4 regions of the Streptomyces sp. NTD91 genome follow, and region 3 is predicted to be linked to each of the others. Evidence: riboswitches for the same ligand, from Rfam matches in the RefSeq annotation. Region 3 holds a riboswitch; each other region holds the start of a gene.
The links. Region 3 has a riboswitch for cyclic di-AMP ahead of AC5WRT_RS10860 (C40 family peptidase). Riboswitches for the same ligand answer to the same signal wherever they lie in the genome.

Region 1: linked by a shared signal. The riboswitch ahead of AC5WRT_RS21445 (M23 family metallopeptidase) and the one ahead of AC5WRT_RS10860 (C40 family peptidase) in region 3 are both predicted to bind cyclic di-AMP.
Region 2: linked by a shared signal. The riboswitch ahead of AC5WRT_RS00435 (transglycosylase family protein) and the one ahead of AC5WRT_RS10860 (C40 family peptidase) in region 3 are both predicted to bind cyclic di-AMP.
Region 4: linked by a shared signal. The riboswitch ahead of AC5WRT_RS25550 (transglycosylase SLT domain-containing protein) and the one ahead of AC5WRT_RS10860 (C40 family peptidase) in region 3 are both predicted to bind cyclic di-AMP.

The regions. Positions count from the first base shown of each region.
Region 1 is NZ_JCAJZW010000020.1:115,036-120,700, reverse strand. Features, by position in the region: gene AC5WRT_RS21455 (HPr family phosphocarrier protein) at 109-390, shown strand; gene AC5WRT_RS21450 (GntR family transcriptional regulator) at 539-1,225, opposite strand; gene AC5WRT_RS21445 (M23 family metallopeptidase) at 1,424-2,170, opposite strand; cyclic di-AMP (ydaO/yuaA leader) riboswitch at 2,183-2,342, opposite strand; gene AC5WRT_RS21440 (M16 family metallopeptidase) at 2,552-3,940, opposite strand; gene AC5WRT_RS21435 (M16 family metallopeptidase) at 3,937-5,331, opposite strand; gene AC5WRT_RS21430 (DNA gyrase/topoisomerase IV subunit A) at 5,590-5,665, shown strand, end outside.
Region 2 is NZ_JCAJZW010000001.1:93,795-99,459, reverse strand. Features, by position in the region: gene AC5WRT_RS00445 (cytochrome P450 family protein) at 1-154, shown strand, start outside; gene AC5WRT_RS00440 (transglycosylase family protein) at 322-1,401, shown strand; cyclic di-AMP (ydaO/yuaA leader) riboswitch at 1,579-1,751, shown strand; gene AC5WRT_RS00435 (transglycosylase family protein) at 1,756-2,442, shown strand; gene eno (phosphopyruvate hydratase) at 2,791-4,077, shown strand; gene AC5WRT_RS00425 (FtsB family cell division protein) at 4,214-4,690, shown strand; gene AC5WRT_RS00420 (DUF501 domain-containing protein) at 4,743-5,665, shown strand, end outside.
Region 3 is NZ_JCAJZW010000007.1:120,865-126,529, forward strand. Features, by position in the region: gene bioB (biotin synthase BioB) at 1-496, opposite strand, end outside; gene AC5WRT_RS10835 (8-amino-7-oxononanoate synthase) at 644-1,771, shown strand; gene AC5WRT_RS10840 (DUF397 domain-containing protein) at 1,863-2,084, opposite strand; gene AC5WRT_RS10845 (helix-turn-helix domain-containing protein) at 2,094-2,954, opposite strand; gene AC5WRT_RS10850 (ATP-binding protein) at 3,168-3,605, shown strand; gene AC5WRT_RS10855 (hypothetical protein) at 3,853-4,002, shown strand; gene AC5WRT_RS10860 (C40 family peptidase) at 4,009-4,482, opposite strand; cyclic di-AMP (ydaO/yuaA leader) riboswitch at 4,486-4,615, opposite strand; gene AC5WRT_RS10865 (hypothetical protein) at 5,078-5,383, opposite strand; gene AC5WRT_RS10870 (ATP-dependent Clp protease proteolytic subunit) at 5,391-5,665, opposite strand, start outside.
Region 4 is NZ_JCAJZW010000028.1:6,676-12,340, forward strand. Features, by position in the region: gene AC5WRT_RS25535 (ABC transporter ATP-binding protein) at 1-443, opposite strand, end outside; gene AC5WRT_RS25540 (LolA family protein) at 513-1,742, opposite strand; gene AC5WRT_RS25545 (polyprenyl synthetase family protein) at 2,118-3,128, opposite strand; cyclic di-AMP (ydaO/yuaA leader) riboswitch at 3,742-3,917, shown strand; gene AC5WRT_RS25550 (transglycosylase SLT domain-containing protein) at 3,921-4,409, shown strand; gene AC5WRT_RS25555 (HAD family hydrolase) at 4,630-5,442, opposite strand; gene AC5WRT_RS25560 (FAD-dependent oxidoreductase) at 5,580-5,665, opposite strand, start outside.

The DNA.
Region 1 (5,665 bases), on a different contig from region 3:
AGGCCGCGGTCCGACGGTGCCCCGGGAAGGACGCGGGTCCGATCCGGGCATGCTTCACGATGTGGGAAACTGGTCTAGACAACCCTGAAGACTGAAGGGCAGCAACACATGGCTGAGCGCCGCGTCAACGTCGGCTGGGCCGAGGGCCTCCACGCCCGCCCCGCCTCCATCTTCGTCCGAGCCGCCACGGCCGCAGGCGTCCCGGTGACGATCGCCAAGGCTGACGGCACCCCCGTCAACGCGGCCTCCATGCTGGCTGTCCTGGGTCTGGGCGCCCAGGGCGGCGAGGAGATCGTCCTGGCCTCCGACGCCGAGGGTGCGGACGCCGCCCTGGACCGTCTGGCCAAGCTGGTCTCCGAGGGCCTCGAGGAACTGCCCGAGACGGTCTGAAGTCCAGCGCGCCGATGACCGAAGCCGCGTCGCCCTTTCCGGGGCGGCGCGGCTCCGCCCTTTTCTGGGCACATTGCGCACACACCTGAATTCGCGCAGCGGAAATACACCACCACCGAATTACTCTTCTTTGTATACGGCGTCCGTGTTAATGCCGGAGGCCCGACATGTTTACGGCGTGTTGCGAAGTCCTCACACGCTCCGCGGCCCGGGGAAAACGCAGCCGGTGCGCGGCCGTCGTGCGCTCGGTGTGCAGCGCCGTGAGCGCCCGCGCGCGTTCGCCGTCGCCGCGCGCCACCGCGTCGACGATGGCGCCGTGCTCCGCCCAGGCGTCCACGGGGCTGGCCGGCGCCTCCACCGCGTACATCCAGGCGATCTTGTGCCGCAACTGGGTGAGCATCGCGGTCAGCGAGGGGCTGCCGCAGGCCTGGGCGAGCGTCTCGTGGAACCAGCCGCCCAGCGAGCGCAGATCCTCGCTGTTGCCCCTCCTCGCCCGCTCCTGCCCCAGCCTGACCAGGCCGCGCAGCACCTTCAGATGGGCGTCGCTGCGCCGCTGGGCGGCCCGGGCGGCCCCGAGCGGCTCCAGGAGCATCCGCATCTCCAGCAGGTCGACGGCCTCCTGCTCGGTCGGCTCGGCCACGCACGCGCCCGCATGCCGGCGCGTCACGACGAAGCCCTCGGCCTCCAGAGTGCGCAGGGCCTCCCGGACCGGGACACGCGAGACGCCGTAGCGGCGGGCCAGGACTTCCTCGGTGAGGCGGCCGCCGCGCTCGTGCACACCGGCGATGATGTCGTCCCGGATCGCCGTGCACACCGAGTGCGCCGGAATACGCATGCCCGACCTCCGCCTTAATCCCCGTGAAACGCCGACGATGGACGCCCGTTCCGTGACTCTATTCCAATGAGCCGGAATTTCCGACGGCGGGCCGGAAGCAATGGATATTTTTTGGTCAGCGGACCGGGGCGGAGCCGGTGGGAAAACGGCGAAAGCCCCGGCCGGTGGGCCGGGGCCGCGTCCGCCGTCGCCGGGGCGTCAGACGTTCACGCCGTGCTTGCGGAGGTAGGCGACGGGGTCGACGTCGGAGCCGTAGTCGGGCGTCGTACGGGCCTCGAAGTGCAGGTGCGGGCCCGTGGTGTTGCCGGTCGCGCCGGACAGGCCGATCTGCTGGCCGGGGACGACCCGCTGGCCGACCGAGACGCCGATGGACGACAGATGGCCGTACTGGGTGTACATTCCGTCGGCCATCCTGATCACGATCTGGTTGCCGTACGCGCCGCCCCAGCCGGTGGAGACGACGGTGCCGGAGCCGACCGCGTGGACGGGCGTGCCGCCTGCCGCGTGGAAGTCGATGCCGGTGTGCGAGCCGGACGACCACAGGGAACTGCTGGCCTTGTAGCCGGTGGAGACGTAGGAGTCCGCGATCGGGGCGACGAAGGTGTTCAGCAGGCGCCTGCGCTCGGCCTCGCGCGCCGCGCGCTCCCGGGCCTGCCGTTCCTGCTTCGCCTTCCTGACCGCGGCCTCCTCGGCCGCCCTCTGCTCGGCGGCCCGCTTCTGCGCGGCGGCCTGCGCGTCGATGTGCTCGGCCACGTCGTCGCTGACGGTGAGGACCGGGGTGAGGCCGGTCTGCTCCACGGTGTTCTCGGCGGCGAGCGCCGGGGAGGCGGCGAGGGCGCCGAGGACACCGGTGGTGGTGAGGGCCGCGATACCGGCCGCCTGAGCGGAGGTGCGCTTGACCCGGCCGGGCTTGCGGTGCTTCCCGGTGGCGCACGTGAACGCCATGGAGTGGCTTGTCCTTTCCTTCCCTCTCGCCTACCGGGTTAGCTGACGGGTTCGGAGCAGGAAGGTCTCCTACGGGCCCCACACCGTTCGCGCGGGCGCCCGATTCACCCCAGGGACGTGGGTCCCCGGCTCCCCTGGCTCGCGCCGTACGGGGACTCGGCGATGCTGTCCGGTGCCGCGGGTACGCGCACTGCCGACGAACAGCCCGCACGACGCTACGGAAACCCGCTTCCGAATCCCAAACGAAGCGGGGCCTTTGTTGCGCATCCCACAGGGCAGACACGCAACCTCCGCCTCAAATCGGGCATCTGAGGAAGGGAGTGGAACAGCCCGGGGCTCCGACGGTCCGCGGACCGTCGGAGCCCCGGGCGCGCATGGCGGCTACTCGGCCGCCACGACGGTCACTTCGCCGATGCCGAGCGCCTCCACCGGTGCCTTGATCCGGGAGGCGTCACCGACCAGCACCGTCACCAGGCGGTCCACCGGGAAGGCGTTCACGACGGCGGCCGTGGCCTCCACCGTGCCCGTGGCCGCGAGCCGCTGATACAGCGTCGCCTGGAAGTCGTCGGGCAGGTGCTGCTCGACCTGGTCGGCCAGCGTGCTCGCCACGGCCGCCGCGGTCTCGTACTTCAGCGGCGCCACCCCGACCAGGTTCTGCACCGCCACGTCCCGCTCGGCGTCGGTCAGGCCCTCCGCCGCGAGGGTGCGCAGCACCTTCCACAGGTCGTCCAGCGCGGGACCGGTGTTGGGGGTGTCCACGGAGCCGCTGATGGCGAGCATCGACGCACCCGTCCCGTCCGGCGCGGACCTGAGGACCTGCCCGAAGGCGCGCACCCCGTAGGTGTAGCCCTTCTCCTCACGCAGGACGCGGTCCAGTCGGGAGGTGAGGGTGCCGCCGAGGCAGTACGTGCCGAGCACCTGGGCGGGCCACACGCGGTCGTGCCGGTCGGGTCCGATCCGGCCGATGAGCAGCTGCGTCTGGACGGCGCCGGGCCGGTCCACGATGACCACGCGCCCGGTGTCGTCGGCGGTCACCGGCGGCACGGGCCGCGGCTCGCCCGAGGTGCCGGTCCAGGCGCCCAGGGTGTCGGCGAGCAGCGCGTCCAGGTCGACGCCGGTGAGGTCGCCGACCACGACCGCGGTGCCCGTGGCGGGACGTACGTGCCGGTCGTAGAAGGCGCGCACGGCAGCGGCGTCGATCTTCTCGACCGTCTCCTCGGTGCCCTGGCGGGGGCGCGACATGCGCGCGGCCGCCGGGAACAGCTCCTTGGAGAGCTCCTTGGCGGCGCGGCGCGAGGGGTTGGCCAGCTCGTGCGGGATCTCGTCCAGGCGGTTGCGGACCAGCCGCTCGACCTCGCTCTCGGCGAAGGCGGGCGCCCGCAGGGCGTCGGCGAGCAGGTCGAGGCCCTTGGCAAGGCGGGAGGCCGGGACCTCCAGGCTGAGCCGGACGCCGGGGTGGTCCGCGTGCGCGTCCAGGGTGGCGCCCGCGCGCTCCAACTCGGCGGCGAACTCCTCCGCGGAGTGCTTGTCGGTGCCCTCGGAGAAGGCCCGCGCCATGATCGTGGCGACACCGTCCAGACCGGCCGGCTCGGCGTCCAGCGGCGCGTCCAGCAGCACCTCGACGGCGACGACCTGCTGGCCGGGGCGGTGGCAGCGCAGCACGGTCAGGCCGCTGTCCAGAGCCGAGCGCTCGGGGGCCGGGAACGCCCACGGCCTGGCCTCGCCGGGCTGCGGCTGGGGGTGGAAGTCCATGGTGGCGAGCTCGGTCACTTGGCCGTCTCCTCGTTCTCGTTACCGGCCTCTACGGTCGCTTCCTGCTCCGGGTCCTCGGGGACGTCGGCGTCCGGGGCCTCCTGGGGGGCCTTCGGCTCGTACACCAGCACCGCGCGGTTGTCGGAGCGCAGGCGCGCCTTGGCGATCTCCTGGACCTCCTCGGGGGTCACCTCGAGGACGCGCTTGACGGCAGTGAGGGCGAGCTGCGGGTCGCCGAACAGGACGGCGTACCGGCACAGTTCGTCGGCGCGGCCGGCGACCGTGCCGAGCCGGTCCAGCCACTCGCGCTCCAACTGGGCCTGGGCGCGCTCCATTTCCTCGGGCGTGGGGCCCTCCTCGGCGAACCGGGCCAGTTCCTCGTCGATGGCGGCCTCGATGACCGGTACCTCGACGTCCCCGGAGGTCTTCACGTCCAGCCAGCCCATGGAGGGCGCGCCGGCCAGGCGCAGCAGGCCGAAGCCGGCCGTGACGGCCGTACGGTCGCGGCGGACCAGCCGGTTGTAGAGGCGGGAGGACTCGCCACCGCCGAGGACGGTCAGGGCGAGGTCGGCGGCGTCGCACGCGCGTGTGCCGTCGTGCGGGAGGCGGTAGGCGGCCATCAGGGCGCGCGCCGGGACCTCCTCGACGACGACCTCGCGCTTCTGCTCGCCGATGACCTCCGGCAGGGAACCGTCGCGGGGGGCGGGCTTGCCGTCGTGGGAGGGGATCGACCCGAAGTACTTCTCGATCCAGGCGAGGGTCTGCTCGGGGTCGATGTCGCCGACCACGGAGAGCACCGCGTTGTTCGGCGCGTAGTAGGTGCGGAAGAACCGGCGGGCGTCCTCCAGGGTGGCCGCGTCCAGGTCCGCCATGGAGCCGATCGGCGTGTGGTGGTAGGGGTGGCCCGCCGGGTACGACAGGGCGGTCAGCTTCTCGAAGGCGGTGCCGTAGGGCACGTTGTCGTAGCGCTGGCGGCGCTCGTTCTTGACCACGTCCCGCTGGTTCTCCATGGACTCGTCGTCCAGGGCGGCCAGCAGGGAGCCCATCCGGTCGGCCTCCAGCCAGAGGGCCAGCTCCAGCTGGTGGGCGGGCATGGTCTCGAAGTAGTTGGTGCGCTCGAAGCTGGTGGTGCCGTTGAGCGAGCCGCCGGCCCCCTGCACGAGCTCGAAGTGGCCGTTGCCCTTGACCTGCGCCGAGCCCTGGAACATCAGGTGCTCGAAGAGGTGAGCCAGGCCGGTGCGTCCCTTGACCTCGTGGCGTGAGCCGACGTCGTACCAGAGGCAGACCGCCGCCACCGGGGTCAGGTGGTCCTCGGAGAGCACCACGCGCAGACCGTTGGCCAGGCGGTGCTCGGTCGCTGTCAGGCCCCCGGAGCCTGCCTCGGCTGTGGTCGTGTGACCCATGGGCATGTGCGTCCCTTCGCGAGCGGAGGCGGTTGTCAAAACCGCGGTTTTCCTGCCGTTCCTGCCACTGTATGCACAGCGTGCGGGAGCTCGGCGGCGTTCCGGCGGGACGTACGCCCTCAGCGGATCCCGTAGCCTGCTGCGGACCCGCCCCGAAGCCCGCCGGAGGCCGGCCGGGACGGGTCGTGGCACGGGTTGTCAGTGCCTCGGTCCACAATGGTCCGCGTCAGAACCGTCAATCCTTTGAGCAAGGAGCCGGCAGCGATGGCCCGCCGCAGTACGAAGACCCCGCCGCCCGACGACTCGTACGAGGAGAAGATCCTCGACATCGACGTCGTGG
Region 2 (5,665 bases), on a different contig from region 3:
CGCCCGGCTGGAGGCCCGGACCGCGCTGGCCACCCTGCTCACCCGCCTTCCCGACCTGCGGCTCGGCGCCGATCCGGCCGACCTGCGGTGGCGCGGCGGGCTCATCATGCGGGGCCTGCGCACCCTCCCCGTGGAGTTCACACCCACCGCCTGAACACACTCCGTGCGGGTAAAAGTGACGGACGTTCAATTATGTGATCTTCACGTGATCTACGCGGCATTAACTTGTGACAAGTGATCGTCTGGCGCTACGTTCACCCATCAGCGTGGCGAGGGCACTGTTCGCCGCGCCGGTTCCGCAGTCGCACGAAAGGCTTCCGCATGCTCTCCGGGAACGGTCGTCACCGTCGCCCCCGTCAGGCTCCGGCCCTCCTCGTCGCGGCCGGAGTGACCGGCTCCGCCATCGCCATCCCGCTGCTCGGCGCCGCGAGCGCCAACGCTGCCGACGGCACCACGTGGGACAAGGTCGCCGAGTGCGAGAGCGGCGGATCCTGGAGCGCGGACACCGGGAACGGCTACTACGGCGGTCTGCAGATCTCGCAGGAGGACTGGGACAAGTACGGCGGCACGCAGTACGCCGCGAGTGCGGACCAGGCCAGCCGCAACCAGCAGATAGCCGTCGCCGAGAAGATCCTCGCCGACCGGGGCACCGCGCCGTGGGCCATGTGCGCGCTGACCGCCGGGCTGACCTCCCACTCCGCTTCGCTCGACGTCGACACCGGTGTCGGCGGCTCCGCATCCGGCGGCAGTGGCGGTTCGAACGACACCTCCGGCTCGGCGGACGGCTCCGGCTCGTCCGGTCTGCCGGATTCGTCCTCCAGCGGCGCCGGTTCGGGCCACGCGCCCGGCTCGGACTCCTCCGGCTCCGACTCCTCCAGCCCCTCCTCGGGCGCGAGCGGCACGCCCGCCCCGAGCCCCGGTGGCGATGCCACCGGGACCCCGGATCCGACCGGTTCCGCCGGAACCAGTACCCCCAAGCCGGACAAAACTCACGAGTCCGCCTCGCAGGGCGACGGAAGCTCAGAGGGGGGCGCCGGGTCTTCCACCGCGATGCCCGGTGCTGACAACTCGGACAATTACCAGCAGAGTGCCGGTTCTTGGAGCCTGGTCGACACCGGAGCGCTCGGCAGTGGCGGACGTCACCGTGGCGCGAGTGCGGACGAAAGCGTGACAAACGGTCAGGGCGACGCCTCTTCCGGCCGTCACGCCGGCCACGGACCGGACACGTACACCGTCCGCGAGGGCGACTCCCTCGCCTCCATCGCCGACTCGCTCGGTGTCGACGGCGGCTGGCACGCGCTCTACGAGAGCAACAAGAAGGTCATCGGTGCCGACCCGGACCGCATCGCCGCCGGTCAGACCCTGAAAATCGACGGCGAAAAGGGCGCGGAACAGGACTAGTTGACGCCCTACTTGATCAGTGATGTCCGGTTTGGCGAAAGTGTGGGATGAGTCTCAGAAGCCCTGATCGTCTTTGAAATTCCGCCGACGGCATGTCTACGGTCAGGACCGCTCGTCACCACGAGCCCCGGCAGTCGCACACGCCGAATCCTGCCAGCGGTTGCCCGGGAACAGTCGTCGCGTCAAGCGCCGTAGGCAGGAGCGGGGGACCCAAGGTAAGTGCCGCGCCCAGCAGTTCAGTCTGGACCGGCTAGGGGTGAAGCCGCACCTCGCGCAAGCGGGTGTGCGGCCGGGCAACTCAACCGGCCCGAACCCGACAGCTCACCTCGCAGGCGTCGGTGAGGGGATCGATCCATGCTGTTTTCCGCCAAGGGCAAGCACCGCCGCCCGTCCAAGGCCGTCCGCGTCGTCGCTCTCGCCGGTGTCACCGGCGCCGCCGTCGCCGCCCCGCTGATGGCGGCGGGCAACGCCTCCGCCGCCACCGCCTCCCAGTGGGACGCCGTCGCCCAGTGCGAGTCCGGCGGCAACTGGTCCATCAACACGGGCAACGGCTTCTACGGCGGCCTGCAGTTCACCAACTCCACCTGGGCCGCCTACGGCGGCACCGCCTACGCCCCGCGCGCCGACCTGGCCGGCAAGGCGCAGCAGATAGCCGTCGCCGAGAAGGTCCTCGCGGGTCAGGGCAAGGGCGCCTGGCCGGTCTGCGGCACCGGCCTGTCGAGCACTCCGTACAACGGCTCCGCTCCCGCGGCCTCCACGAAGTCCTCGAGCGGCACCACCACCCGCTCCACCGGCCAGCAGGCCGCCACCCGTTCCACCACGCGCACGGCCCCGTCGGCGAACAAGACCGTCACCACCGCGACCGGCACGAAGGTCAAGAAGGGTGACGGCGAGTACAAGGTCGTCAAGGGCGACACCCTCAGCTCCATCGCCGCCAAGCACGGCGTGCAGGGCGGCTGGCAGAAGCTGTTCCAGCTGAACAAGGACATCGTGAAGAACGCCGACCTCATCTACCCGGGCCAGCAGCTGCACCTCAAGTGACAGCCGGGGAGTGACACCCGGCTCTCCGGCCGGGCCCACGGCGCCCTCACAGCCGCCGCCCCGCACGGGAGGCCTCGTGAGGGCCACCCCCCTCCCCACGGGCTCCCCGCCCCGGCGCGTGTTCCCCCGTACGCGCCGGGGCGGGGCTTTTCTTTGCCCGGCCGTTCCCCGCTTTTCTTCCGCACCCCCTTTGTTCCGGCGGTGAACAATGGGTACCGTCTGCGTGTCCCTCCTGTCCACGGGACGGTCGGTCGGTGGCCGGCGCCCCGGGGACGGTTAGGCTCTAGTCGCACGGCGCAGCCGCAAGGCACACGCCCCGCACTTCCAGCGTCACATCCCAAGAAGGAGATGCTCGTGCCGTCCATCGACGTCGTCGTAGCCCGGGAAATCCTGGACTCCCGAGGCAACCCCACGGTCGAGGTCGAGGTCGGCCTCGACGACGGCAGCACGGGTCGTGCCGCCGTCCCGTCCGGCGCCTCGACGGGCGCCTTCGAGGCCATCGAGCTGCGCGACGGTGACCCCAACCGCTACCAGGGCAAGGGTGTCGAGAAGGCCGTCCTCGCCGTCATCGAGCAGATCGGCCCGGAGCTGGTCGGCTACGACGCCACCGAGCAGCGGCTGATCGACCAGGCCATGTTCGACCTGGACGCCACCGACAACAAGGGCTCCCTCGGCGCCAACGCCATCCTCGGCGTCTCCCTCGCCGTCGCCCACGCCGCCTCCGAGGCGTCCGACCTCCCCCTCTTCCGCTACCTGGGTGGTCCCAACGCGCACCTGCTGCCGGTGCCGATGATGAACATCCTCAACGGCGGCTCGCACGCGGACTCCAACGTGGACATCCAGGAGTTCATGATCGCCCCGATCGGCGCGGAGTCCTTCTCCGAGGCCCTGCGCTGGGGTGCCGAGGTCTACCACACGCTGAAGAAGGTCCTGAAGAGCAAGGGCCTGGCCACCGGCCTCGGCGACGAGGGCGGCTTCGCCCCGAACCTGGAGTCCAACCGCGCCGCCCTGGACCTCATCCTCGAGGCCGTCAAGCAGGCCGGCTACGTCCCGGGCGAGCAGATCGCGCTCGCGCTCGACGTCGCCGCGTCCGAGTTCTACAAGGACGGCAAGTACGAGTTCGAGGGCAAGTCCCGCTCGGCCGCCGAGATGACCGAGTACTACGAGGAGCTCGTCGCCGCCTACCCGCTGGTCTCCATCGAGGACCCGCTGTTCGAGGACGACTGGGCCGGCTGGAAGGTCATCACCGACAAGCTCGGTGACAAGGTCCAGCTCGTCGGCGACGACCTGTTCGTGACCAACCCGGAGCGCCTGGCCCGCGGCATCGAGGAGGGCACCGCCAACGCCCTGCTGGTCAAGGTGAACCAGATCGGCTCGCTGACCGAGACCCTGGACGCCGTCGAGCTGGCCCAGCGCAACGGCTACAAGTGCATGATGTCCCACCGCTCCGGCGAGACCGAGGACGTCACCATCGCCGACCTCGCCGTCGCCACCAACTGCGGTCAGATCAAGACCGGCGCCCCGGCCCGCTCCGAGCGCGTCGCCAAGTACAACCAGCTGCTGCGCATCGAGGAGATCCTCGACGACGCCGCGGTGTACGCCGGCCGCAGCGCCTTCCCGCGCTTCAAGGGCTGAGAGGCCTCACGGGCTGAGCCAACGTGGAGTAAGGCCTAGCCAGTCGTACGTACGTCCCCGTACTCGGTCCCGTACCGTGTCCGGGGACGTACGCACGTGTGAAGCCACACCGGCGAAGGGGAGGCGGAGGAGCCAGATGGCCGTGAAGGACCGGGACCGTTTCTCCACCGCGACCAGGCTGCGGCTGCTCGGCGAGCAGACGGCGGCCCGGGTGTACCGCTCCCAGAGCAGGCGTCAGGCCCGCCGCTCCCGGCTCACCGGCCGCGCCGCGCTGCTCGCGCTGGTGCTGTGCTCGCTGGTCGTCGCACTCGCCTATCCGATGCGGCAGTACGTCTCCCAGCGTGCGCAGATCTCCGACCTCCAGCGTCAGCAGCAGCAGGCCCGCAAGCGGGTGGAGCAGCTGCGCGACCTCAAGGCGCGCTGGCAGGACGACTCCTACGCCGAGCAGCAGATCCGGCGCAGGCTGCACTATGTGATGCCCGGTGAGACCGGGTACACGGTGATCGCTCCGGGCCCGGCCAAGCAGTCCCGCGCCGACCGCGGGGGCGCCCGGCGTCCCTGGTACGCGAACGTCTGGGACGGCGTGGACAAGTCCGACGCCTCCGACCAGTAGTCGATGCAGTCATCGATGCAGTGATCGACAGAAAGCCAATCCGAAAGCAGTCATGGAAACGCCCCCGCCGCCCACTCCGCGCACCGAGCCCACCGACGCGGACGTCGAGGCCTTCAAGCAGCAGCTCGGCCGCCCGCCGCGGGGCCTGCGGGCCATCGCGCACCGCTGCCCGTGCGGCCAGCCGGACGTCGTGGAGACCGCGCCGCGGCTGCCCGACGGCACGCCCTTCCCGACGACGTACTACCTGACGTGCCCGCGCGCCGCCTCGGCGATCGGGACGCTGGAGGCGAACGGCGTCATGAAGGAGATGACGGAACGCCTCCAGAGCGACCCCGAGCTGGCCGCGGCCTACCGGGCCGCCCACGAGGACTACATCGCGCGCCGGGACGCCATCGAGGTCCTGGAGGGCTTCCCCAGCGCCGGCGGCATGCCGGACCGTGTGAAGTGCCTGCACGTCCTGGTCGCCCACTCGCTGGCGGCCGGACCGGGGGTCAACCCGCTCGGCGACGAGGCGATCGCGATGCTGCCGGAGTGGTGGCGCAAGGGGCCGTGCGTGCAGCCGCTGGCGGCGCCCGACCCGGCGGACGAACACCCCGGGGAGCAGGGTGCCGTCCTGGACCCGGCCGAGGCGCGCCGCGGCTCCTTCGCGGCCGGGCCGCCGGTTTCGGAGGGCTTCTCCCGGGTCGCGGCCGTCGACTGCGGCACGAACTCCATCCGGCTGCTCGTCGCCGACGTCAACCCGGCCACCGGCGAGCTGTTGGAGCTGGACCGGCGGATGACGATCGTGCGGCTCGGCCAGGACGTGGACCGCACCGGCCGGCTGGCGCCCGAGGCGCTGGAGCGGACCTTCGCTGCGTGCCGGGAGTACGCCGGGGTGATCCGTGGACTCGGCGCCGTCAAGGTGCGCTTCGTCGCCACCTCCGCCTCCCGCGACGCCGAGAACCGGGACGACTTCGTGCGCGGGGTGCTGGACAT
Region 3 (5,665 bases):
GGTTGTAGGCGTCCGCGCCCGCCTCGCGCAGCCGCTCGGCCTGGCCGTCGGAGAGCAGGCCGAGGCAGGCGCACACCTCGACGTGCTCGTTCTGCTCCTTGATGGTGCGGATGGTCTCCGAGACGCGGTCCACGTCCCGGTCGGTCGGGCCGCGTCCGCTGGCCACCAGGCAGACCCGCTTGGCGCCGCCCGCCAGACCCGCGGCGGCCGCCGCGGAGGCCTCGTCGGGCTTGAGCCAGGTGTACTTCAGGATGCCGGCCTTCGAGCCGAGCCGCTGGGAACAGTACGAGCAGTCCTCAGGGCACAGGCCCGACTTGAGGTTCACCAGATAGTTGAGTTTCACCCGTCGTCCGAACCAGTGCCGGCGCACCTTGCCGGCCGCGGCCACCACATCGAGCAGGTCGTCGTCGGAGGTGGCCAGAACGGCGAGCGCTTCCTCGCGGGTCGGCAGCTCGCGCCGAAGCCCCTTGTCCACCAGCGTGTTCAGCAGGTCCATGAGGTCCGATCCTGTCCTACCGGACCGCTCCGGGCCAAGGAGAGTTTGCACAACGGAGACGGTTCACCGTGTGGGTATTGCCACACCTCGGGTGACCCGTCGTGCCGCTAAGGTCTGTCCGCTACCTACAAAAGCACCGGAGGACCCATGGCGTTCGGCTGGATCGACGAGCAGGCCGAGGCGCGCCGCCGCGCCGGACTCGTGCGCACCCTGCGCCCGCGCCCCGCCGACTCGCCGCTGCTGGATCTGGCGAGCAACGACTACCTGGGCCTCGCCCACCACCCCGAGATCACCGAGGCCGCGGCCGCCGCCGCCCGGACCTGGGGCGGCGGCTCCACCGGCTCCCGGCTGGTCACCGGCACCACCGAACTGCACAGCGAGCTGGAACGCGAGCTGGCCGCCTTCTGCGGCTTCGAGGCGGCCCTGGTCTTCTCCTCCGGTTACGCCGCCAACCTGGCCGCGGTCACCGCGCTCGGCCCGCACGGCTCCTTGATCGTCTCCGACGCCGGCAACCACGCCTCCCTCATCGACGGCTGCAGGCTGGCCCGGGGCGAGCGGCAGGTCGTCGGGCACGCCGACCCGGAGGCGGTGCGCAAGGCGCTCGCCACCCACCAGGGGCCGGCCGTCGTCGTCTCGGACACCGTGTTCTCGGTCGACGGGGACGAGGCGCCACTGGCCGCGCTGGCCGCGGCGTGCCGGGAGCACGGCGCGGGTCTGGTCGTGGACGACGCACACGGGCTCGGGGTGCTGGGCGACGGCGGCAGGGGAGCGCCGTACGCGGCCGGGCTGGCCGGCGCCGCGGACGTGGTGGTCACGGCCACTCTCTCCAAGTCCCTGGGCAGTCAGGGCGGGGTGGTGCTCGGGCCGCGGCGGGTGATCGAGCACCTCGTCAACGCCGCCCGGACGTTCATCTTCGACACGGGGCTGGCACCCGCGGCGGCCGGCGCCGCGCTCGCTGCGCTGCGGCTGCTCGTCCGCGAACCCGAGCGCGCGGCGCGCGCCGGCGCGGTGGCCACGGAACTGCACGCACGGCTGACCGCCGCGGGTCTGGAAGCGGTGCCTCCGGACGCCGCGGTGGTCTCCGTGCGAGCCGCGTCCCCGGAACAGGCGGTGCGCTGGGCGGCCGACTGCCGGACCGCCGGTCTGGCCGTGGGCTGCTTCCGTCCTCCTTCCGTGCCCGACGGCATTTCACGGCTGCGGTTGACCGCCCGTGCGGACCTGTCCGGGGCCGAGATCGAACGCGCTGTACGAGTGATCGTCGAAACGCGACCATGAGTCGGCGTGACACGGCCGTGCTTCGCGTATGGATGATGGCGTGTGAGGGGTCCTGGGGTCGCTTCCGAGCACGTGTGCGATCGGGGGCGGTTCAGAGGGCGGTCAGGAAACCGGCCCAGCTGTCGGTGGAGAAGAGCAGCGCGGGTCCGGCCGGGCGCTTGGAGTCGCGCACGGCGAGCAGCCCGGCCCCGGGGCCGGAGCGCGGCCGGGCCGTCTCCACGCAGTTGTTGGCTCCCGTGCTGTAGCTGCTGCGCAGCCAGCGCACGTCGTGCAGGTCGGTACTGGCAGGGACGTTCCGAGGCAGGGCTGACATGGTGCCTCCTTACGCGCCGTCACCTATCCCGGCGATGTAATCCAACGTGTCCTCGGGTGAAAGGGCGTGCATCCGAAGGGTGTCGAAGGCCTCCGAGTAGGCCATGAGGTCTTCTTTCCGCTCCAGGTAGAGGCTACTCGTCAACTGGTCAAGAACAACCACGTCCAGATCGGAAGTGCTCGGAAATGAGAAAATAACGAAAGGCCCGGTGAGGCCGACATGCGCCCCGGCGTCGAACGGCAGTACCTGGAGACGGACTTGGGGAAGCCGGGCCGCCTCCGTCAGCCGCTCCAGCTGCCGGGCCATCACCTCGGGGCCGCCGACCTCGCGCCGCAGCACCGCCTCGTCCAGCACCGCGCTCAGCACCAGCGGGGGGTCGGCGCGCAGCACGTCCTGCCGGGCCAGCCGCACCTCCACCAGCGCGTCCAGGCCCTCCTCGTCCAGGTTCTTCACGGCCGCCCGGGTCACCGCGCGGGCGTACTCGGGGGTCTGCAGCAGGCCGGGCACGACCGTGGTCTCCAGGGTGCGCATCGCGCTCGCCTGCGACTCCAGGCTGATGAAGTCCCGGTACGTGGGCGGCAGCACCCCGCGGTAGGCGTGCCACCAGCGGTGCCGGCCGCCGGTGTCGTCGGAGCCCGCCAGCATCAGCAGAAGCTCGCGCAGTTGTCCGTCGTACACCTCGTAGGCGTCGAGGAGTAACCGCACATCCGCTGGTTTCACGCCGCTGGCACCGGTCTCGATACGACTGACCTTCGACTGGTGCCAGCCGACCAGCCGAGCCGCCTCACCGCTCGTGAGCCCGGCACCGGTACGCAGCGTGCGCAGTTCGGCACCCAGTTTGCGGCGGCGCACTGCCGGCCCGTTCTGCATGGGCTCCTCCTTACTCCTTCCGGACCGCCCGGATACGGTCTCGCGTAGGAGAGTTCACCGCTTCGAGCGACAGATATATGCATATCTTGGTGGATCGCTCCCCGTGACCGGCCCGGTGGTGGCAGGCTGACGAGCAAGCACCAGTCCGGGACCGTACTCGAACCATCCGCGCCGTGTCGGACTGCGGGCCCGTGGGAAAGGGACGACGTCGCCATGGCAGACCATCTGGAAGCATCCGTCACTCTGCCGAGCGATCCCGCCTCGGTCTCCGCGGCCCGCACGTATGTCGTGGGCACGCTCGCGGAGTGGGGCCTGCCGTCGGACACCGAGGTGGCCGACACAGTGCGACTCATCGTCTCCGAACTCGCCACGAACGCCGTACAGCACACCTTCGGTCAATCACCCACCTTCACGGTCGACATCGCCCTGGACTGCGACGAACACCTCCGCATCGGCGTGACGGACAGTCACCCGCGCTTCCCGAAGAGACTGCCCGCCGCCGTCCAGCAGGACAACGGGCGCGGCATGGTCATCATCCGCTGGCTCACCGCGGAGTGCGGCGGCAGGCTCCGTGTCCGCCCCACCCGTGAGGGCGGCAAGACGGTCTCCATCGAACTCCCCTGGATCGTCCCGGCGGAACGGTCCCACTAGGGCGTGTTTGGAAAGTGGCGTCGTCCGCCCGGAGGGCGGGGTCCGCGGCGTCTGGTGCGGTGCATCGCAAGGCGGAGGGTCGTCCTCGTACCGGGCGTACGTGGACGATCCCGACAACGCGGCGAGGTGCCGTGCCAGGCGTCGCGGACCAGACGGGACTTTCGAAACACGCCCTAGCCGGCCGACACGGCAACGGCAGCCTTCGGGCCGGGCCGGACGGGAGGTGTTGTTCTGGGGGAGGGCCGGTGTGGCGCCTGCGTGCTCCGTCGCCGTGCGCGCACACCGGGTCGGCTGCGCGCGCCGCCGGCCCCGGGCCGCCCGTGGGCTCCAGGCGGGCACCGGGGTGGCGCCGACGGTGCGCGGAGCGGCCCTGCTGCTGGAGCCGCTCCGGACCTGACAGGGGTCAGCTGACCCGGCCGTACCAGACGCTCCTGGTCCAGATCTTCTGGAGCCTCACCACGTCCCCGGTCCTCGGCGCGTGCCAGATCTTCCCGTGCCCGGCGTAGATGCCGACGTGGTAGACGTACGAGCCCGAGTGGAAGAACACCAGGTCACCGGCCCTGCGGCTGCCGGCGGAGATGTGGTGCGTCTTGTTGTACTGCGCGGCTGCGGTACGCGGCAGGCTCTTGCCCGCCTTCTTGAACGAGTAGAGCGTCAGCCCCGAGCAGTCGAACCTGCGCGGCCCGGTGGCCCCGTACTGGTACGGCGCCCCCTTCTTGGAGGCCGCGACCTGCAATGCCTTCGTCGCGAGGGTCGCTGCCGAGGCATCCGTGGCGAGGCCGGGGACCGCGATCGAGCCGCCGACGGCGGCGAGGGTGAGGGCCGAGGCCGTGCCGGCCCGGGCCATGAGCGACGGGACACGATTGAGCGCAGTCATGCGCAACCCTTCGTCAGCCGCCTGTGAAGGATGACCTGTCGGATTCGGGCTGGCGAAGTTGCCCGGCCGCGTTGCCGCGGCTTCACCCCAAGGGCTGCTCGTAACCTCCGCCCGGCTGCGGCGCACAGAGGGTTCTGTGACGCGCAGACGAACATCCGTTCCGGCGACCCGTCTTGCCTGGGTCCTCCACTCCTGCCGATCCACTCCTGTCGACCGGTCATCCGGGCGGCGGCAGGACTCGGCGTCCGCCCGGACCGCCCCGCCGCGGTGGCGGGGGCTTGTCGTCGGACGGGATCTTCGCCCACACCGGTCCGAAAATCCCAATGCATCCGGGAATTTGTGGCGTTGCTCACCACTCGCCCGTTCGGGTGGACCGGGCGATGTCGGACACCACGTCAGATCGCGGACGTAGCCCCGGACCTGGGACGATGCGCTTTCCCGCGAACTTCGGACCGGCGTGGAGCGCAAGTCGGGAGGCCCGGAGAACGAGGCGGATATACACCGGTCGGCGGTACGTCGTTCGGGCCGTTTCAACTCCCGTCCGGGCGGCACCCGTCGACACCCGGGTCCCGTCCGGCCGGGTCGGGCGTCCGGATCAGCCGCCGCCGTCCGGCGGGAGCGCGACGCGCGCGGTCCGGCGTTCACCGTCCAGCACCCGCAAAGCCCGTGCCAGCGTGTCCCCGTACAGCTCCGTCTCGCCCCGCCGGTGCATCAGCGCGAGGGCGTCACGCAGCTCTGCCGCCTTGCGCACCAGGGCCTGGGCCGCACGCAGTCCGCGATAGGTGTCGCCACCGTGCGCGGGATTGACCCGGCCCAGCAGGTCGGCGGCCTCCAGGTAACGGTCGATCAGGTCGCCCTCGGCGCGCGTGAGTGCGGGCAACGGCGGCAGGTCCGGAAGCATCGGCGGCTCACCTCGCGTCCGCTGCACCCGGGGTGCTCCGCCGGGTGGGCACGATGGCGTCCACCAGGCCGTAGGCCACCGCCGCGGGGGCGTCCAGGACGAGGTCCCGCTCCAGGTCGCGGTGGACCTGCTCGGCCCTGCGCCCGGTGTGCCGTACCAGCATCTCCTCCGTCAGCGCGCGGATCCGGGCCAGTTCCTCGGCCTGGATGAGCAGGTCGCTCGGCTGGCCCTGCACCGGCTCGGCGAGCTGGGGCTGCGAGAGCACCATGCGCGCGCCGGGCA
Region 4 (5,665 bases), on a different contig from region 3:
CCCACCCGGTCCAGGGCGGCGGCGACGCGGGCACGCCGCGTGCGGGGGTCGGCGGTCGGGTCGGCGGCGTCGTAGCGCAGCAGGTTGTCCCGGCCGGAGAGGAAGCCGTACAGGGCCGGGCCCTCGATGAGCGCGCCGACCTCGGGGAGGACGGAGCGGGCCGCCCGGGGCATCGGGCGGCCCAGCACGCGGGCCGTGCCCGCGGTCGGCTCGATCAGACCCATCAGCATGCGGATGGTGGTGGTCTTGCCCGAGCCGTTCGGACCGAGGAAGCCGAAGACGCTGCCCGCCGGGACGATCAGGTCGAGGCCGTCGACGGCGAGCTGTCCGCCGCGGTAGCGCTTGGTCAGGCCGCGGCTGGCGATGACGCTCTCCTCCGGTTGCCCCGGGGCGCGCTCACCCGCTTCCCCCGCCTCCCGCTCCGTGGCGGACGGTCCGTCCATCGGCTCCCCCTCGATGCGATCGCTCTGCAGAGTCAACGCACGGTCACGGACGGTGGTGCCCGAAGCGGGTCACTTTCCCGCGTCGGCCGCCTTCACCAGGGCCTCCTTGGTGACCGCGCCGACGTACACCTTGCCGTCGTCGGTGATCAGGGCGTTGACCAGGCGGGTGGTGAAGACCGTGCCCTTGCCGAACTTGCCCGACACCTTGTCGCCCAGCGAGCCGAGGAAGCCGCCGAGGTCACCGGCCTTGGAGCCGGCCGGCAGACCGCCCTTGGCGCCGGTGTCGAAGGTGGCGATGGACGTCCAGCCCCTGCCGAGGACCTCGGAGCCGTTCGTTCCCTTGCCGAGGACCTCGGAGCCGTGCATTCCCTTGCCGAGGACCTTGCCGGACGCACGCTCGTGCTTCCCGGCCTCCGCACCCTGCTTCTGCTCCGTCACCTTCGCGCCCTTGGGCGGGGTGAAGTCGAAGGTGGAGGCGGCCGGCTTCGCGAAGGAGACCTGGGCGAAGCCCACGTCGAGGACGGCGGTGCCGCCGCTCTTCGGGGTGAGGGTGAACTTCAGCGGCATGCCGGTCCTGGAGTCGACGGCGATGCTGATCGCGCCGACGGTGGTGCCGGACTGCCGGGGCTTGATCAGCAGTTTGTAGGCGTCGCGGCCGGCGACCCGCTCGGTGCCGTCGACGGTGACGGACGTGGTGCCGTCCACCGACTTCAGCGCCTGGTCGGCGAAGTCCTTCGGCGTGGCCGGGGGCTCGGCCCGGTGCTCCTTGCCGGAGTCGGCCGAGGTGGTGTGGTAGACCTCGTTGCTCTTGCTGTCGTAGCCCCACACGTTCTTGCCGTTGTGGATGAGGCTGTACTCGGAGCCGCTCTCCAGCAGCGACAGCTTCTGCTTCTCCGGGCCGTCGGCGGCGACGCGCAGGGTGTGCGTGCCGGAGACCAGCTCGGTGAGCTTGGACTGCGGGTCGGCGGAGGAGCCGTCGCCGGAGCCCTTGGTGGCGCCGGAAGCCAGGCTGTTCTCCAGGCCACCGAGGTCGGGCAGGCCGAGGTCGGTGTCGATCCGCACGGTCCCGGACATCTGCTGCACGTCCGACTTGGCGATCTTCTCGATGAGCTGCTGCGCGGTGATCCTGGGCAGGTCGGGGTCGCCGGAGGCGGCGAGCGCCGGGACCAGACCGATCGTGGCCGCTGCCACGCCCACCACCGCGACCGGGACCGCGTAGCGGGCGGCCTTGCGGCGGCCGGCGTGCGCGTCCTCGTCCCGCGTGGCGTCCACTGCGTCGTCGGATTCGTACGGTGCCATGTCTGCCTTACCTCCGTCGTCGGCGGCGGCTGTCCTCATGCTGGTCCACCTGAGCCGCCATTCTCACCCGAATCGGTGAGGAGTGGTGATTTCCGTGGTTTCCATCTCACCAAATCGGCCGTGAGGAAGCGTCAGACCTCGGAGCCAACTCCGTGTACTCCTGCGGTATGACACGCAGAGGGAACCGGCTCCGCCGACCCGTAGGGGTCTCACCGGAACGGAGGGGGCCGTACGGGACGGGGAAGGCCGTACGGGCATGCGCAGAGGCGTACGAGGTCGCTCGGGGCGTGCCGGGGCCCGGGCCTGTGCGACAGTGGCCGGCCGCTGACGAGGCGTCGGACGGTGCGTGGCCGAAGGCCGGTGGGCGGGGCCGGGTCAGCCGGCGCGGTGGACCACCGCGTCGCACAGCTCCATCAGCGCCGCCTTCGCGTCGCACTCCCGCAGCGGGGCCAGCGCGGCGCGGGCCTCCTCCGCGTACCGGACGGTGTCCCGGCGGGCCTGTTCCAGCGCGGGGTGCGCGCGCAGCGCGGCCAGCGCCTCGGCGTGCCGGGCGTCGTCGCTGAGGTCGGAGTCCAGCAGCTCGCACAGGGCGACGTCCTCGGGCAGCCGGAGGCGGGCGGCGCGCTCGCGCAGCCGGAGCACGGGCAGCGTGGCGATGCCCTCGCGCAGGTCGGTGCCCGGGGTCTTGCCGGACTCGTGGGAGTCGGAGGCGATGTCCAGGACGTCGTCGGCGAGCTGGAAGGCGACCCCGAGCCGCTCGCCGTACTGGGTGAGCACGTCGACGACCGTCTCGTCGGCGCCCGACATCATCGCGCCGAACCGGCACGACACGGCCACCAGCGAGCCCGTCTTGCCGCCGAGCACGTCCAGGTAGTGCTCGACCGGGTCGCGGCCGTCCGTGGGGCCGGCGGTCTCCAGGATCTGGCCGGTGACCAGCCGTTCGAACGCGAGGGCCTGCACCCTGACGGCCTCGGGGCCGAGGTCCGCGAGGATCTGGGAGGCGCGGGCGAAGAGGAAGTCGCCGGTGAGGACCGCGACGGAGTTGCCCCAGCGGGTGTTGGCGCTGTCCACGCCGCGCCGCACGGCCGCCTCGTCCATGACGTCGTCGTGGTACAGCGTGGCCAGGTGCGTCAGCTCCACGACCACGGCCGACGGCACGATGCCCGGCGCATAGGGGTCGCCGAACCGGGCCGCGAGCATCACGAGCAGCGGCCGGAACCGCTTCCCGCCCGCTCGTACGAGGTGCTGCGCGGCCTCCGTGATGAACGGGACCTCGCTCTTGGTGGCCTCGAGCAAGCCTTCCTCGACAGCCGCCAATCCGGCCTGGACATCGGCTTCCAGAGCCTGGTCCCGCACGCTCAGCCCGAACGGCCCGACGACGGTCACGAGGGGTCTCCTGTCTGCTGGTGTCTGCTGGCGATCACACGGTTTGTCGATAGGTCGCTGCCATCACTCGAGTCAGCGTATCCGGTCCCTGTTCGATCGCTGATAGCGCCCACCGGTCCAGCGGGCGCTATCGGATCATGGTCGGTATGTTTTTGATCAAGTAGTAAGGACGGGCATTCATCGACTTAACAGGAACCCACGCGCTTTGTCGCGAACGACAGGCGGGCGGAGGCGACCCCGCGCACCCCCTCCGCGCCGCCGCGACCACCCACGACACCGACAGGTGCCGCGATCACTACGACAACGACGGGCACCATGCCACGGGTTCCACCGCGCGGCCGATCCACATGAATCCCCTATGCCGGATTTAGAGTACTTTGCTACTTCGTGAGTTGGGTCACGGACCGCCCCCCACCCCGGAGACCCGCCGAACGCCGTCCCTCCTTGCCCGGTAGGCCAGTTGAGATTGGCAACCGCAAAGGATCAAGTGCCTCATATAGCATTGATCAAGGTCAAATGGTGCGTTGTGTGATTCACGCACTTGTTTCCGGCATGTGCTCTCGCATACCTTCCCGGCCGTCGGGCGGACGCCGAATCCTGCCGCCGCCCGCGCACCCATCCACGGACCATTCGTACGGCAGGAGCGGGGGACCCAGGTAAGTCGCCGGACCGGTCGGCACGCACCGCACCGGTACGGCTGGGGGTGAAGCCGTGTCCCTTCCGGGCACGGCCGGGCACCTCGCCGCCCGAACCCGACAGCTCACCTCGCAGGCGTAGGAGAGGAACGTCCCCATGCCTGCTGCCGCTCGACATCGCCGCCCCTGCACCAACCGCCTCGCCCGTGTCCTCGCCCTCCTCGGTACCGGCGCCGCCGTACTCGCCCTGCCCCTCGTCGGCGCCACCAGCGCCTCGGCGGCCACCACGAGCACCACCCCGGCCGCCGGCACTCGCGCCGGGTATCCGGACAACCTCGACGGCTGGATCCGCGAGTCGCTCGCGATCATGGCCCAGAAGGGCATCCCGGGCACCTACAACGGTATTTACCGCAACATCATGCGTGAGTCCTCCGGCAACCCGAACGCCATCAACCTGTGGGACTCCAACGCCGCCGCCGGCATCCCGTCCAAGGGCCTGCTCCAGGTCATCGACCCCACCTTCCACGCGTACCACGTGGCCGGTACCGCCTCCAGTCCCTACGACCCGGTCGCCAACATCACCGCCGCCTGCAACTACGCCGCCGCACGCTACGGCTCGATCGACAACGTCAACAGCGCCTACTGACGGCCCACGGCCGCCCACGGGCCGCTCCCCGACGTCCCGCGCGTCCGGCCGTCGCCGGCCCCGCGGGCCGTCCCGGCATCGGCCGCCCGGCACGCTCCCCGAACCTGACGGACGGGGGGCGTACCGGGCGGCCGCCGGGCATCCGGCGAGCGTGCACCAGGCCATGCCGGCCTCCTCCGGACGGCCGCCTACTGATGTGCCGGTCAGTCGGTCCGCCGGGTCAGTGGACGGCAAACAGTCGTTCGAGGACCACGGCGACACCGTCGTTCTCGTTCGACAGGGTGATCTCGTCGGCCACCGCTTTGAGTTCGGGATGCGCGTTGGCCATGGCGACCCCGCGCCCCGCCCAGTCGAACATCGGGATGTCGTTGGGCATGTCGCCGAACGCCAGCGCCTCCCGCGCCGTGATCCCGAGCCGCTCGGCGGCCAGCGCGAGACCGGTCGCCTTGGTCACCCCGGACGGCTGCAGTTCCACGGTTCCCGGCCCGGACATGGTGACCGTGGCCAGCGAGCCCACCACCGTGCGCGCGGCGGCCGCCAACTCGTCGTCGGACAGGTCGGCATGGCGCAGCAGCACCTTGCTGATCGGCGCGGACCACAGGTCGTCGCGCCGGTCGACCCGCTCCGCCGGCAGGGTCGGGTGCGGCATCCGGTACCCGGGCTCGATGAGCGTGAGCCCCTCCACGCCGTCCTGGTCGACGGCCGCGTAGACCTCCCCCACCTCGGCCTCGATCTTGCCGAGCGCCGTCTCTGCCAGTTCCCGGTCCAGCCGGACCGACCACAGCAGCCGGCCGGTCCCGGCGTCGTAGACCTGTGCCCCCTGTCCGCACACCGCGAGCCCCGTGCAGCCGAGGCGCGCGAGCAGGGGCCGTACCCGCGGGACCGGGCGGCCCGTCACCACCAGGTGCCGGACACCGGCCCGCGCCACCCGCGCGAGCGCGGCGAACGACCGGTCGGAGACCGTGTCGTCGCCGCGCAACAGCGTTCCGTCCAGGTCGGTGGCGATCAGTGCGTACGCGGGGGAGGCTGCCATGATCAGAGAATACGGACACCGCGCCTCCTCGACTCACCTTGCCGTCCTGCGCACTTACGTACTGATCGGCCCCAAGTGGTGCCCGGTGGCTGCCTCATGGTGACAATGGCCCGGTTCGCGGGGCCGAAGCGCCCGCGTCAGCCGTGGGCCGCCGCCAGGTGTTTCGCCAGGCGCGGGGAGGCGAACTCCGTACCGCAGACGAAACGCATCACCGGGCCGTACG